One region of the Anaerobacillus sp. 63XJN7_5_ISO-PGPR-S23-430 genome, then DNA from elsewhere that is predicted to be linked to it. Evidence: a T-box and tRNA genes for the amino acid it is inferred to sense, from the RefSeq annotation. Region 1 holds a T-box; the other regions hold tRNA genes.

What was found. A T-box is a leader RNA that pairs with one kind of tRNA and senses whether it is charged. The one in region 1 lies ahead of AC0VYJ_RS15425 (valine--tRNA ligase), so its partner is inferred to be a tRNA-Val.
Region 2: it encodes a tRNA-Val, which carries the amino acid that the T-box ahead of AC0VYJ_RS15425 (valine--tRNA ligase) is inferred to sense. The anticodon was not compared.
Region 3: it encodes a tRNA-Val, which carries the amino acid that the T-box ahead of AC0VYJ_RS15425 (valine--tRNA ligase) is inferred to sense. The anticodon was not compared.

Annotation. Positions count from the first base shown of each region.
Region 1 is NZ_CM149686.1:2,916,668-2,921,176, reverse strand. It holds gene spoVID (stage VI sporulation protein D) at 1-571, shown strand, start outside; gene AC0VYJ_RS15435 (hypothetical protein) at 641-1,504, shown strand; gene AC0VYJ_RS15430 (phosphotransferase) at 1,504-2,469, shown strand; T-box leader at 2,829-3,053, shown strand; gene AC0VYJ_RS15425 (valine--tRNA ligase) at 3,168-4,509, shown strand, end outside.
Region 2 is NZ_CM149686.1:2,011,590-2,016,098, forward strand. It holds gene trhO (oxygen-dependent tRNA uridine(34) hydroxylase TrhO) at 1-160, shown strand, start outside; gene AC0VYJ_RS10825 (NRDE family protein) at 219-974, shown strand; gene AC0VYJ_RS10830 (hypothetical protein) at 1,104-1,259, shown strand; tRNA gene AC0VYJ_RS10835 (tRNA-Val) at 1,456-1,531, shown strand; tRNA gene AC0VYJ_RS10840 (tRNA-Thr) at 1,561-1,636, shown strand; tRNA gene AC0VYJ_RS10845 (tRNA-Leu) at 1,642-1,726, shown strand; tRNA gene AC0VYJ_RS10850 (tRNA-Arg) at 1,735-1,811, shown strand; tRNA gene AC0VYJ_RS10855 (tRNA-Ala) at 1,816-1,891, shown strand; tRNA gene AC0VYJ_RS10860 (tRNA-Ser) at 1,911-2,003, shown strand; tRNA gene AC0VYJ_RS10865 (tRNA-Gly) at 2,009-2,082, shown strand; tRNA gene AC0VYJ_RS10870 (tRNA-Glu) at 2,090-2,164, shown strand; gene AC0VYJ_RS10875 (transporter) at 2,291-2,617, shown strand; gene AC0VYJ_RS10880 (YpjP family protein) at 2,944-3,585, shown strand; gene AC0VYJ_RS10885 (hypothetical protein) at 3,639-3,866, shown strand; gene AC0VYJ_RS10890 (YuzB family protein) at 4,059-4,295, opposite strand; gene trxB (thioredoxin-disulfide reductase) at 4,488-4,509, shown strand, end outside.
Region 3 is NZ_CM149686.1:100,348-104,856, forward strand. It holds rRNA gene AC0VYJ_RS00500 (23S ribosomal RNA) at 1-1,859, shown strand, start outside; rRNA gene rrf (5S ribosomal RNA) at 2,093-2,209, shown strand; tRNA gene AC0VYJ_RS00510 (tRNA-Val) at 2,219-2,294, shown strand; tRNA gene AC0VYJ_RS00515 (tRNA-Thr) at 2,329-2,404, shown strand; tRNA gene AC0VYJ_RS00520 (tRNA-Lys) at 2,422-2,497, shown strand; tRNA gene AC0VYJ_RS00525 (tRNA-Leu) at 2,505-2,589, shown strand; tRNA gene AC0VYJ_RS00530 (tRNA-Gly) at 2,595-2,669, shown strand; tRNA gene AC0VYJ_RS00535 (tRNA-Arg) at 2,688-2,764, shown strand; tRNA gene AC0VYJ_RS00540 (tRNA-Pro) at 2,791-2,867, shown strand; tRNA gene AC0VYJ_RS00545 (tRNA-Ala) at 2,879-2,954, shown strand; rRNA gene AC0VYJ_RS00550 (16S ribosomal RNA) at 3,124-4,509, shown strand, end outside.

The DNA of each region.
Region 1 (4,509 bases):
AGAAGAGGACGAAGGGACAGAGGATTATACAACAGAGGAAGATGCAATCTGGGAGAATGATATTAAATACGTTGATGACAATGAGGAAGAATCATTGGAACAGGCCTATCATTTACGCGCTCCACAAGTAGGTATGAGAGCTAAGTCAGACTCATATGAAGTAAATGAACTAGAGAACGATGATCAAGAGCAGCCGGAACCCACGTATGACTTTCTCACGAGAATGGCTAGGCAAATGGATGGTTCCAATGAATATAATAACCAGCCAATCGTAGAAGAAACGAGGTCATATCAAGACGATCATTATAACTATGAAGAGGAGGAACAAGAGCGTCAGGAAAACCGGAATCAAGCACCGCGCGAAGAAAATGCGCTCTATCTTACAAGTATGCTGACAAAAGAAGAAGAACAATTTTCGAGAATGAAGATGTGTATTATCCAGCCTGGGGATTCGTTAACCGAAATAGCGGAACGCTATCGAGTCCTACCAAGTCATCTTGCGCGCGTTAATCGACTTGAGGAAGATGAAGTGAAGGAAGGACAGATCTTATATATTCCTGTCAATCGTTAACTTAAATTGTTTGCTGCCCCTACCTTTTGGAATGTTGCAAATAAGGTAGGGGATAAAGGGGTAATTGAAATGGATCTCGTAGCGATCATTGAAGAGAAGTATGATCTAAAAGTTGTCCAATGGTTAGAGAAACCACAATTGATCATGACCCATTTAGGTAAAAGAAAACTATCATACTGGCGGGATCGGGATTTGCTTGAGTATCATCTCAACTTCCGTGACCGTCTTTTTTCTCAACATGGACTTCTTTGTAATCGAATGATTCGAACAAGTGAAGGGAAAGGATTTATCCGAATAGAAAACGATTATTTGACTATACATGATCATGTAGAAGAAGTTTACCCATTGGACGTCGTTCCTGAAATGAAAGGATATTTACTTGCGACACTACTAAGTACCGGAGATGAGAAGGCTACTCTTACATTAGATTTCCCTTATCGTAAGACGTTAGAAGAGTTATCATCTATAAAATTAACGTATAAGGAACAATACTTGTTACTTGTTAACCTTATTCCAGAAGTGAAAAAGCGTCTGAATTTTGAGGTGTGTTATTCGCTTCCATTCATTCCATTTACTCACCAAGTTTTAAAAGAGGTTTTAGGCCAAATCTACTTTGAAAGTAGCGACGAATCACCTGTTTCTGCTTCCGAAGTTATTAGGAAAGAAGTTCAATCCTGGTATGCTCTTAAAAACTCCCATCATTTTGTAAAATGCTTTGAAGCGTTAGTGAATGGCGTGGAAGACGATATGAAACACAGACTTATTCAGGCTATTTTTGCTCCATGGGAGTGGCAGGAGTGTATTCAGGCATTGCAATCGAATATGAATGACCCTGATCAGGTCATGAAAGAGTTTATTGATAAGTGGGAAGCAAATAGAGATATGTTAAGGGAACTTGAGCTCTCCCTTTCAGATAGGAGGGTTACCTTCTAATGAGCGATCCAGCACTCTTATTTCAATATGATTTATATCCTGAACGGGTTGTACAAATGGGGAAAATCACAAAGATCGAAACAGAGAGAGGCGCGTTTGCTTTAAAAAAAACGAAGCTTAGTAAAGAACAGATGGATCGTATGCTTTATCTAGAGGAGCGGTTTAAACAGCTGAAATTCGAAGGTTATGTACCGCTTGTTCGAACAAAGTATGGGGATTCCTTCGTTTATCAAGGGAACAACATCGTTTATTTAACGCCATGGGTAGATGAAAGGGAAACAAGTCCGGCTCAGAAAAATGAGCTTCTCGTTCATAACCTAGCTGAATTACATGGCTATACTGCTAAAGAGCAAGCTTTTTCTGAAGAAGTGATCAAACAGTCGTATCAGAAAATGGTTTTATTAAGAGAAAGTAGACAATTTGAAATGGAGAAATACGTAAGTCAAATTGAAAAACGCATTTATCTTTCGCCATTTGAGCTTACCTTTGTATCACATTTTCACATGCTGATGAGGTATTGTGAGCTCGCGAAAAGAAGATTAGATGACTGGTATGAGCAAATTCTGGAAACAAAACGGTATCGAAGTGTTCTCTGTCACGGAAAATGCTCTCCTTCTCATTATGTATCAAGCGGGGGGAGAGGGTATTTCATTAATTTCGAAAAGTCAGTTAGCGATACTCCTATAAGGGATGTTGCTTATTTTATTCGCTCATCTATTCAACCTTTTCAATTCAACCCTGCTGCCACAACTGCTCATCTTGCCAGATATGAAGCCCAATTTTCTCTTAATGATGAGGAAAAGGAGCTTCTTGCAAGCTATTTATATTTTCCAGAGTCGGTTTTTAATAGCGTGTCATTATTTAATGAAAACCGACAACAATGGCCACATATTAAGCATGTCCGCCTATTTACGAAAAAAATAGAAGTGATGAATGGGATAAATAACGTTCTAGAAAGCTTCTAGATCCATTCAAAGTAAAAGCACACTTCTAAGGCAACAAGGATTATTAATATGAGTACATCTATAGATGTTGGAAAAAGGATTGTTCGGATCGTTTGAAACACAATAAACGGAGGTACGAACTGAGCGCAAATATCTCTGAACTTATATAACGAGGGTGGGATCTGAAAGCGATTCATTCCACCAAACCGTTTTTTCATATCAGGTATTCCCCTTTGTTTTCAGTTATTGTTACAAATAGACTATGTGGGAAGTTGGAATTGGGTGATTAAGGCGGGAGCGAACTGGCTAAGCTAAGAAAAAGGGCTCTTATGATCTTGACGATCTCGAATCAAAAAGGTAAACTTAGTGATACAAATAGTCGACAGGCAAAGATAGGGAGTAGTAGAATGTGAACCCTTCAGAGAGAGAAGTCATTTGCTGAAAGATTTCTCAGGATCGTAGCATTCGAAGTCGCCCTTGAGCTGTTTCTCTGAACGAGTAGTAGGAGAATCCGGTAATCCCGTTATTCGAATGAAGCGTACAGCTAACGTTTATTTAGCTGTAAATAAAGGTGGTACCGCGAAAATACTTCTTTCGTCCTTTTCCTAAGGATGGAGGAAGTTTTTTTGTTGTCTAAAAAGCTTACACCTTCGTGGAAAGAGAACAAGGAAAGCCGAAGAAATGTCCTGAGACTTATTGAATGGAAAGGAAGAGTGACAATGGCGAATAAAGAGCTAACGATGCCGACGAAGTACGACCCGAAGGCAACAGAGCAGAAATGGTACCCGTATTGGGTAGATGGCAAATTTTTTGAGGCAACAGGTGATAAAGATAAAGAACCTTATACAATTGTAATCCCCCCGCCGAACGTTACAGGTAAACTACACCTCGGGCATGCTTGGGATACAACGCTTCAAGATATTCTATCGCGTGTAAAGCGTATGCAGGGATATGATGTTCTCTGGCTTCCAGGAATGGACCATGCTGGGATTGCGACACAGGCAAAAGTTGAAGGGAAGCTCCGCGAAGAAGGTACCTCGCGCTATGACCTTGGCCGAGAGAAGTTCCTAGAGAAGTCGTGGGAATGGAAAGAAGAGTATGCGGATTTTATTCGTAGCCAGTGGGCGAAGCTTGGTCTTTCTCTAGATTATTCAAGAGAGCGTTTTACACTTGATAACGGTCTTTCTGATGCAGTACGTGAAGTATTTGTGAAGCTATATGAGAAGGGCTTAATTTATCGCGGTGAATATATTATCAACTGGGACCCACAAACAAAAACGGCCCTTTCAGATATTGAAGTTATTCACCAGGAAGTAACTGGTCACTTCTATCATATGCGCTATCCTCTTGCAGATGGCTCAGGACATATCGAAATTGCAACAACGCGTCCTGAAACAATGCTAGGTGACTCAGGTATTGCGGTTCATCCAAAAGATGAGCGCTACAAGCACCTAGTTGGCAAGAAAGCGATTTTGCCAATTGTAGGTCGTGAAATTGAAATTGTTGCGGATGATTACGTTGATATGGAATTTGGTTCAGGCGCTGTGAAAATCACTCCAGCTCACGATCCGAATGACTTCGAAATTGGTAACCGTCATAACCTTGAGCGCATTCTCGTAATGAATGAAGATGGGTCAATGAATGAGAATGCCGGAGAGTACAAGGGCATGGACCGATTTGAATGCCGTAAGAAACTTGTGAAAGATTTACAGGATAAAGGAATCTTATTTAACATTGAAGAGCACGTTCATTCCGTAGGTCATTCTGAGCGAAGCGGTGCTGTTGTCGAACCTTATCTTTCAACACAGTGGTTTGTTAAAATGGGGCCTCTTGCTGAGCAGGCGATTGCTCTTCAGAAGTCAGACGACAAAGTGAACTTTGTACCTGAGCGTTTTGAAAAAACGTATTTAAATTGGATTGAGAACATTCGTGACTGGTGTATTTCAAGACAGCTTTGGTGGGGGCATCGTATTCCGGCGTGGCATCATAAAGAAACTGGAGAGATCCACGTTGGACTGGAAGAGCCAGCTGATATTGAAAACTGGGAGCAAGACGTTGATG
Region 2 (4,509 bases), 910 kb from region 1:
AGGGAAATGCTATCATTGTGAGGAGCCAGCAGATACTTATATCAATTGTGCTAATGTACAGTGTGACAAGCTTCACATCGTCTGTGATTCTTGCAAAGAGGAGTATAACCATTATTGTTCTTCTGCATGTGAAGAAGAAGTTCGTATGATCCAATCGTAACGCAGCGGCTAACGCTGCGTTTTTTCTTACAGTGAAACGAGAGAGGAGGCGCGTTAAGATGTGCCTAATTGCTGTAGCTCAAAATGTTCATCCTACATACCCATTTATACTCGTAGCCAACCGAGATGAATTCTACGAGCGTCCAACAAAACCTGCGAACTATTGGGAAGATGTACCAGAACTACTTGCGGGGCGTGATTTAAAGGCTATGGGAACATGGCTAGGGGTTACAACAAACGGAAGAATTGCAGCCCTTACGAATTATCGAGAAGCGAATGAGCAGCCTAAAAGTTTATCAAGGGGTGATCTAACGGCCGATTACTTACGTGATCATCAATCCCCATTATCATACCTAGAAAAGGTTCGACAAAAGAAAGATCAGTACAATGGATTTAATTTAATCATAGGAGATTTTAAGAGCCTTTATTATTATTCAAATCGGCAGGATCAAATTTCAAAACTAGAGAACGGTGTTCACGCTGTAAGTAATCACTTACTGAATACGAGCTGGCCAAAGGTTGAGCAGCTTAAAGAAGAATTGAAACACTATTTAAGTGCAGAAAAGAACCTCGATCAGAATCGTCTTTTTGAAATGCTTTCTCATGCTGAGCCTGCACCTGATCATTTATTACCACAAACAGGCGTGCCGATTGAATGGGAAAGGATGCTTTCACCTGTTTTTATTAAGTCAGATCATTACGGAACGAGGGCGCAAACTGTTATTATGGTTTCACAAAATGGAGAAGTTACTTTCGTTGAGAGGTCAGGAGAAGATCAGGAAAATTACTACCAATTTAATCTTGATGAAGCATAATTGCGCTCTAAGTGAATAAATTATGTGTTACCTGTAACTTTTGCCGATAGATCGATGGTGAAAAAAGATTCGGGTTTAACAACAGAAAAATAGGGTACTGAGAATTATTACTTATGAGGAGGGGTTTTTTTGAAAAGAAAGCGTCACTATGTTGAAGATCAGCTTTTGCGGGAATCAACCGACATGAAAGAGTACCGAAAATATGATTCTGAAATGGTGACTAAAAAAAGACCAATACTCCGCCAAAATAAAAAGAAAAAACCACTTATTCAAACGCCAGTATAAGCAGGGGAGAGCGCTCCCTGCTTTTTTCTATGTCAAAAATGGAGTGCTTAACTATGGGGATTAATTTTTTTGTGAAAAAGGGTTGTGTTTTTTTCGGGTCGGTGATAAGATAAGTCTTGTCCTTGAAAAAACACAATAAAAAAAGTGTTGACGAGACAAAAGATGATATTGTATAATAATGAAGTCGCTGTTTAACGGAGGATTAGCTCAGCTGGGAGAGCATCTGCCTTACAAGCAGAGGGTCGGCGGTTCGAGCCCGTCATCCTCCACCATTTATTTTTGGTGATTTTCATTAAATTATGCCGGCCTAGCTCAATTGGTAGAGCAACTGACTTGTAATCAGTAGGTTGGGGGTTCAAGTCCTCTGGCCGGCACCACACATGCGGGTGTGGCGGAATTGGCAGACGCGCTAGACTTAGGATCTAGTGTCTTACGACGTGGGGGTTCAAGTCCCTTCACCCGCACCATAGAATATGCGCCCGTAGCTCAATTGGATAGAGCGTCTGACTACGGATCAGAAGGTTAGGGATTCGACTTCTCTCGGGCGCACCATATTGGGGCCTTAGCTCAGCTGGGAGAGCGCCTGCCTTGCACGCAGGAGGTCAGCGGTTCGATCCCGCTAGGCTCCACCATATATATTTTCATGTTTTCGGAGGAATACCCAAGTCTGGCTGAAGGGATCGGTCTTGAAAACCGACAGGGGCTTAGTCGCCCGCGGGGGTTCGAATCCCTCTTCCTCCTCCATCTTTGCGGGTGTAGTTTAGTGGTAAAACCTCAGCCTTCCAAGCTGATGTCGTGGGTTCGATCCCCATCACCCGCTCCATTTTGTTGGCCCGTTGGTCAAGCGGTTAAGACACCGCCCTTTCACGGCGGTATCACGGGTTCGATTCCCGTACGGGTCACCAACTAAATTTTCATAAACTTTATTGGCTCAAGCATACTCAAAGAGGTGCTTTTTTTGTTGTTTTCAATTCGGTACGTCTTATCAGAATACAGCATACAGTGACTGTATAAGAGAGGGGATGGACCGAATGTATTATGAAGAACATGAGCATATTGCTTATCATTATGACAACACAGATGCCTATCGTCAGCAACCGGTAGCTCCAACATCGAGCCCACCAGCATCACCGCCTCCTAGACCACAGTCAGCACAAGCTGGAACATTTGCTGTAGATCCAGGATCCATTAGAAGGTGTATGTATCGGTTTACTTATATTTGGATGAGAGGCGGCAATTCATTTTGGTTTTGGCCAGTATATGTAGGGCGTACTTCTGTTTCAGGGTTTCGCTGGACCGGTAGAAGATGGGTGTATACAGGCATAAGTCTGAGAAGAATTGATATGTTTACTTGTTAATAGATGGAGCGCTTACATGAAGCGCTCTTTTTTAAAGGCTCTTTCGTAGACATTGTTGCTATAGTGGGTGAATTTTCGCTCAGGGATGCTCGTTTTTCGCGGGGCAGGCGGTTAGCACCCTTCCGCTCCAATCAGCGAAGTTTAGTGTTTAATTCAAGAATTGTTTCGAAAGCAACAATCTTTTAAAAAAGAGCCTTTTTGAATGAAAAGCTTCGTTACCATAGCCAAATGAAAATTAATGAAAAATCGTCTAAACTTCTGGCTTTTTTGAGAAGATCATGCGAGAATAATACTAACTATTGATCTTCGAAAGTCAGGTGCACATAATGAAATTCCCTCTTTGGATGAGAAAGTTATTTGTAGCATTTGTTGCTGTTATTACGCTTGGAACTGTGGTTCCTACTGGATATCTAGCAGATGACAAAACAGAGTCATCAGAAAATTATCAAGAAGAAAACCATCTTCTTATTGAGCCGAGAGACGAGCCTGATAAGGCGATAGAGCCTCTTGTTGATCAGTATGATTGGCCCATCATAGCTCAGGACGCTTCTTCTTCTGAACTCCTGACGCATTTTGTAAGCTATGCAAGCAATCAATCCGAGCAACTCGGGCTAACAAAATTCGGTGAAACGATATCAACTCGAGTCGGTAACGAGTATCGAGATGCAATTGTACCTAAAATGACAGAAGCGATCGCTACCTCAGTGGAAAATCTGGATGAGGATACATTAAGGTCACTTCGTTTGACGGACAACCCTTCTGGTGGATACGGAGAACGTATTCTTCATGTATATAATGAACAGAGTGGGGAAGACTTATTGCGTTTTCATGTGAGAAGAGATCATCCCCCACAAGATGGCTATTGGTTTAATTTTCATTACCATGCAGCGAATGATGATTTTGAAGAACATTATGAAGTAGGTAAGATTTATTGGGATAAAAACACTCCGCCTAAGTGGCTCTCGTAAGAGAGGTGCGCGGGGTGTTTTTGGTTGGAGATTAAGGGAGGATCACAACATAGATGGAACTTGTACAATGTATTAGAGATGTTTTCGAAGAAGAGCCTTTAACCGGCTCAGAAAGTGTATTGAATCGTAAATTATTTAAGGAAGGTCATTTCTATCCAGTTTATAAAGATGAGCATCATAGCTGGATTACGCTTGATGATGAAGGAGAGCAGCATATTATTGCTACCGGCACCTCACTCAATGAAGACTTCTGGTTTACTTTTCGGTTTCGCATAGCATAATAAAAAGCCGCATAAAGCGGCTTTTACTTTTTTTTAGGGCGCGCATTTTGCGGGCCTCTTTTTTTATTCATAAGAAGAGCGTCTTCGCCTTCTTTTTCACCTTGCACACCGGCTTTCGGATCATACGCGTTTCGATTTTTCATGTAAGCTCCTCCTCTAATTGGATTCACTTATTAGTATGTCCAAATTCGGTTAAAACATCGGATTTTCTTCGATGAACTGGTAGACGTTATCAACTAGCTCATCGGGAGTTTCGGCAGTAACGCGCTCGCCGTTAACGAGACAGTAAATATCCTGGCTACAAAGTGTGCAGTGACCAAGACAAGAATATTCGAGCACATCAAGATCTGTATCTTTTTCTAGTTTTTCCATTGCTTTATGTGAACCGCTCGAAAGATTGCTCATGCAGAATTCAACTATTGGATTCATCTTTTATTCACCTCGGATTTTCCTTACTATTACAAGACTGTTTCTATTCTATCAAGAAGGTGTGAAAATGAACAACCATTTGCATAAGATCAAGAAACAAATTGATGGATACCCATATAATTTGTAAGAGAAGGGTTTATTTCTATATAATTAGGAAAAATAACATAATGAAGTCGATAGAGGAGGGTCATTATGCATAAAGCAGTTATTGTAG
Region 3 (4,509 bases), 1.5 Mb from region 1:
AGGATGTGGCGTTGCTTAGACAACCAGGATGTTGGCTTAGAAGCAGCCATCATTTAAAGAGTGCGTAATAGCTCACTGGTCGAGTGACGCTGCGCCGAAAATGTACCGGGGCTAAACGTATCACCGAAGCTGTGGATTGTCTTACGACAATGGTAGGAGAGCGTTCTAAGGGCTGTGAAGTCAGACCGAAAGGACTGGTGGAGCGCTTAGAAGTGAGAATGCCGGTATGAGTAGCGAAAGACAAGTGAGAATCTTGTCCGTCGAAAGCCCAAGGTTTCCTGAGGAAGGCTCGTCCGCTCAGGGTTAGTCGGGACCTAAGCCGAGGCCGAAAGGCGTAGGCGATGGATAACAGGTTGATATTCCTGTACCACCTCCTTTCCGTTTGAACGACGGGGGGACGCAGAAAGATAGGGAGAGCGCGCTGCTGGAAATGCGCGTCCAAGCGATTAGGCTGGTGAATAGGCAAATCCGTTCACCATGAAGGCTGAGTCGTGATGGCGAGGGAAATTTAGTACCGAAGTCCTTGATTCTACGCTGCCAAGAAAAGCCTCTAGTGAGGAAAAAGGTGCCCGTACCGCAAACCGACACAGGTAGGCGAGGAGAGAATCCTAAGACGATCGGGAGAACTCTCGTTAAGGAACTCGGCAAAATGACCCCGTAACTTCGGGAGAAGGGGTGCTTCCTCGGGTTTATAGCCCAGGGGAGCCGCAGTGAAAAGATCCAAGCGACTGTTTAGCAAAAACACAGGTCTCTGCAAAGCCGTAAGGCGAAGTATAGGGGCTGACACCTGCCCGGTGCTGGAAGGTTAAGAGGAGGGGTTATCCCTTACGGGAGAAGCTCTGAATCGAAGCCCCAGTAAACGGCGGCCGTAACTATAACGGTCCTAAGGTAGCGAAATTCCTTGTCGGGTAAGTTCCGACCCGCACGAAAGGTGCAACGACTTGGATACTGTCTCAACGAGAGACCCGGTGAAATTATAGTACCTGTGAAGATGCAGGTTACCCGCGACAGGACGGAAAGACCCCATGGAGCTTTACTGTAGCCTGATATTGGATTTTGGTACAGCTTGTACAGGATAGGTAGGAGCCATAGAAGTCGGACCGCCAGGTTCGATGGAGGCGTCGGTGGGATACTACCCTGGCTGTACTGACATTCTAACCCAGCACCGTGATCCGGTGCGGAGACAGTGTCAGGTGGGCAGTTTGACTGGGGCGGTCGCCTCCTAAAGTGTAACGGAGGCGCCCAAAGGTTCCCTCAGAATGGTTGGAAATCATTCGCAGAGTGTAAAGGCACAAGGGAGCTTGACTGCGAGACCTACAAGTCGAGCAGGGACGAAAGTCGGGCTTAGTGATCCGGTGGTTCCGCATGGAAGGGCCATCGCTCAACGGATAAAAGCTACCCTGGGGATAACAGGCTTATCTCCCCCAAGAGTCCACATCGACGGGGAGGTTTGGCACCTCGATGTCGGCTCATCGCATCCTGGGGCTGAAGTAGGTCCCAAGGGTTGGGCTGTTCGCCCATTAAAGCGGTACGCGAGCTGGGTTCAGAACGTCGTGAGACAGTTCGGTCCCTATCCGTCGCGGGCGCAGGAAATTTGAGAGGAGCTGTCCTTAGTACGAGAGGACCGGGATGGACACACCGCTGGTGTACCAGTTGTTCCGCCAGGAGCATAGCTGGGTAGCTACGTGTGGAAGGGATAAGTGCTGAAAGCATCTAAGCATGAAGCCCCCCTCGAGATGAGATTTCCCACAGCATGAAGCTGGTAAGATCCCTTAGAGATGATGAGGTAGATAGGTTCGGGGTGGAAGCGTGGCAACACGTGGAGCTGACGAATACTAATCGATCGAGGGCTTAACCTAAACGAAAAGCGAAGTAAGCCGTTTAAATCCGACAAGCGTTGGAGGCTTTTGAGTCAGACGCGCTTTATGCGTCAGAATCAAAAGGTGAAACGATCGAGGATTTGGCTTACGTAGCTGGACATATTGGAAAGTTGTGCGTGCTATCTAGTTTTCAGGGAACACCTGAAATAAGGAAGTTCGATTAAGTGCCACCACGTCCTGTGGTGAACACCGAACGGCTAACATCCTGTTAGTCTAGTGATGATGGCGAAGAGGTCACACCCGTTCCCATGCCGAACACGGAAGTTAAGCTCTTCAGCGCCGATGGTAGTTGGGGGATCTCCCCCTGCAAGAGTAGGACGTCGCTAGGCTTATATAGTGGAGGATTAGCTCAGCTGGGAGAGCATCTGCCTTACAAGCAGAGGGTCGGCGGTTCGAGCCCGTCATCCTCCACCATATTTTTCTTATAACCCGAAAGGGTACATATATCGCCGGTCTAGCTCAATTGGTAGAGCAACTGACTTGTAATCAGTAGGTTGGGGGTTCAAGTCCTCTGGCCGGCACCAGCTTTTCTTATCGAAAAGAGCCATTAGCTCAGTTGGTAGAGCATCTGACTTTTAATCAGAGGGTCGAAGGTTCGAGTCCTTCATGGCTCACCATGCATTTGCGGGTGTGGCGGAATTGGCAGACGCGCTAGACTTAGGATCTAGTGTCTTACGACGTGGGGGTTCAAGTCCCTTCACCCGCACCAATTGCGCGGAAGTAGTTCAGTGGTAGAACATCACCTTGCCAAGGTGGGGGTCGCGGGTTCGAATCCCGTCTTCCGCTCCATTAACTAAATTAGATTTTGCGCCCGTAGCTCAATTGGATAGAGCGTCTGACTACGGATCAGAAGGTTAGGGATTCGACTTCTCTCGGGCGCACCATTATTTTGTTGGTTTTCTTCTTTTTACGGGAAGTAGCTCAGCTTGGTAGAGCACTTGGTTTGGGACCAAGGGGTCGCAGGTTCAAATCCTGTCTTCCCGACCATTCATACCAACGGGGCCTTAGCTCAGCTGGGAGAGCGCCTGCCTTGCACGCAGGAGGTCAGCGGTTCGATCCCGCTAGGCTCCACCAATTATTTTTTAAAAAAGTTGTTGACACTGACAAATGAATCATGATATGATGGTTTAGTCGCTGAAAACGACGTTGAAAGAAAAATTGATCTTTGAAAACTGAACGAAACGCCATGTAAGTAATTGTTTCTACGGAAACAAAACATTGTTTTAAAGCTAGATTAAGCTTTCTATCGGAGAGTTTGATCCTGGCTCAGGACGAACGCTGGCGGCGTGCCTAATACATGCAAGTCGAGCGAAGAGATGGGAGCTTGCTCCCTGATCTTAGCGGCGGACGGGTGAGTAACACGTGGGCAACCTGCCCTGCAGACTGGGATAACTCCGGGAAACCGGAGCTAATACCGGGTAATACATCGCACCGCATGGTGCAATGTTGAAAGTTGGCTTTCGAGCTAACACTGCAGGATGGGCCCGCGGCGCATTAGCTAGTTGGTAAGGTAATGGCTTACCAAGGCGACGATGCGTAGCCGACCTGAGAGGGTGATCGGCCACACTGGGACTGAGACACGGCCCAGACTCCTACGGGAGGCAGCAGTAGGGAATCTTCCGCAATGGACGAAAGTCTGACGGAGCAACGCCGCGTGAGTGACGAAGGCCTTCGGGTCGTAAAGCTCTGTTGTTAGGGAAGAACAAGTACCGTTCGAATAGGGCGGTACCTTGACGGTACCTAACCAGAAAGCCACGGCTAACTACGTGCCAGCAGCCGCGGTAATACGTAGGTGGCAAGCGTTGTCCGGAATTATTGGGCGTAAAGCGCGCGCAGGCGGTCTTTTAAGTCTGATGTGAAAGCCCACGGCTCAACCGTGGAGGGTCATTGGAAACTGGAGGACTTGAGTGCAGAAGAGGAGAGTGGAATTCCACGTGTAGCGGTGAAATGCGTAGATATGTGGAGGAACACCAGTGGCGAAGGCGGCTCTCTGGTCTGTAACTGACGCTGAGGCGCGAAAGCGTGGGGAGCAAACAGGATTAGATACCCTGGTAGTCCACGCCGTAAACGATGAGTGCTAGGTGTTGGGGGGTTCCACCCTCAGTGCTGAAGTTAACACATTAAGCACTCCGCCTGGGGAGTACGACCGCAAGGTTGAAACTCAAAGGAATTGACGGGGGCCCGCACAAGCAGTGGAGCATGTGGTTTAATTCGAAGCAACGCGAAGAACCTTACCAGGTCTTGACATCCTCTGACAATCCTGGAGACAGGACGTTCCCCTTCGGGGGACAGAGTGACAGGTGGTGCATGGTTGTCGTCAGCTCGTGTCGTGAGATGTTGGGTTAAGTCCCGCAACGAGCGCAACCCTTGATCTTAGTTGCCAGCATTCAGTTGGGCACTCTAAGGTGACTGCCGGTGACAAACCGGAGGAAGGTGGGGATGACGTCAAATCATCATGCCCCTTATGACCTGGGCTACACACGTGCTACAATGGACGGTACAAAGGGCAGCAACACCGCGAGGTGAAGCGAATCCCATAAAGCCGTTCTCAGTTCGGATTGCAGGCTGCAACTCGCCTGCATGAAGCCGGAATTGCTAGTAATCGCGGATCAGCATGCCGCGGTGAATA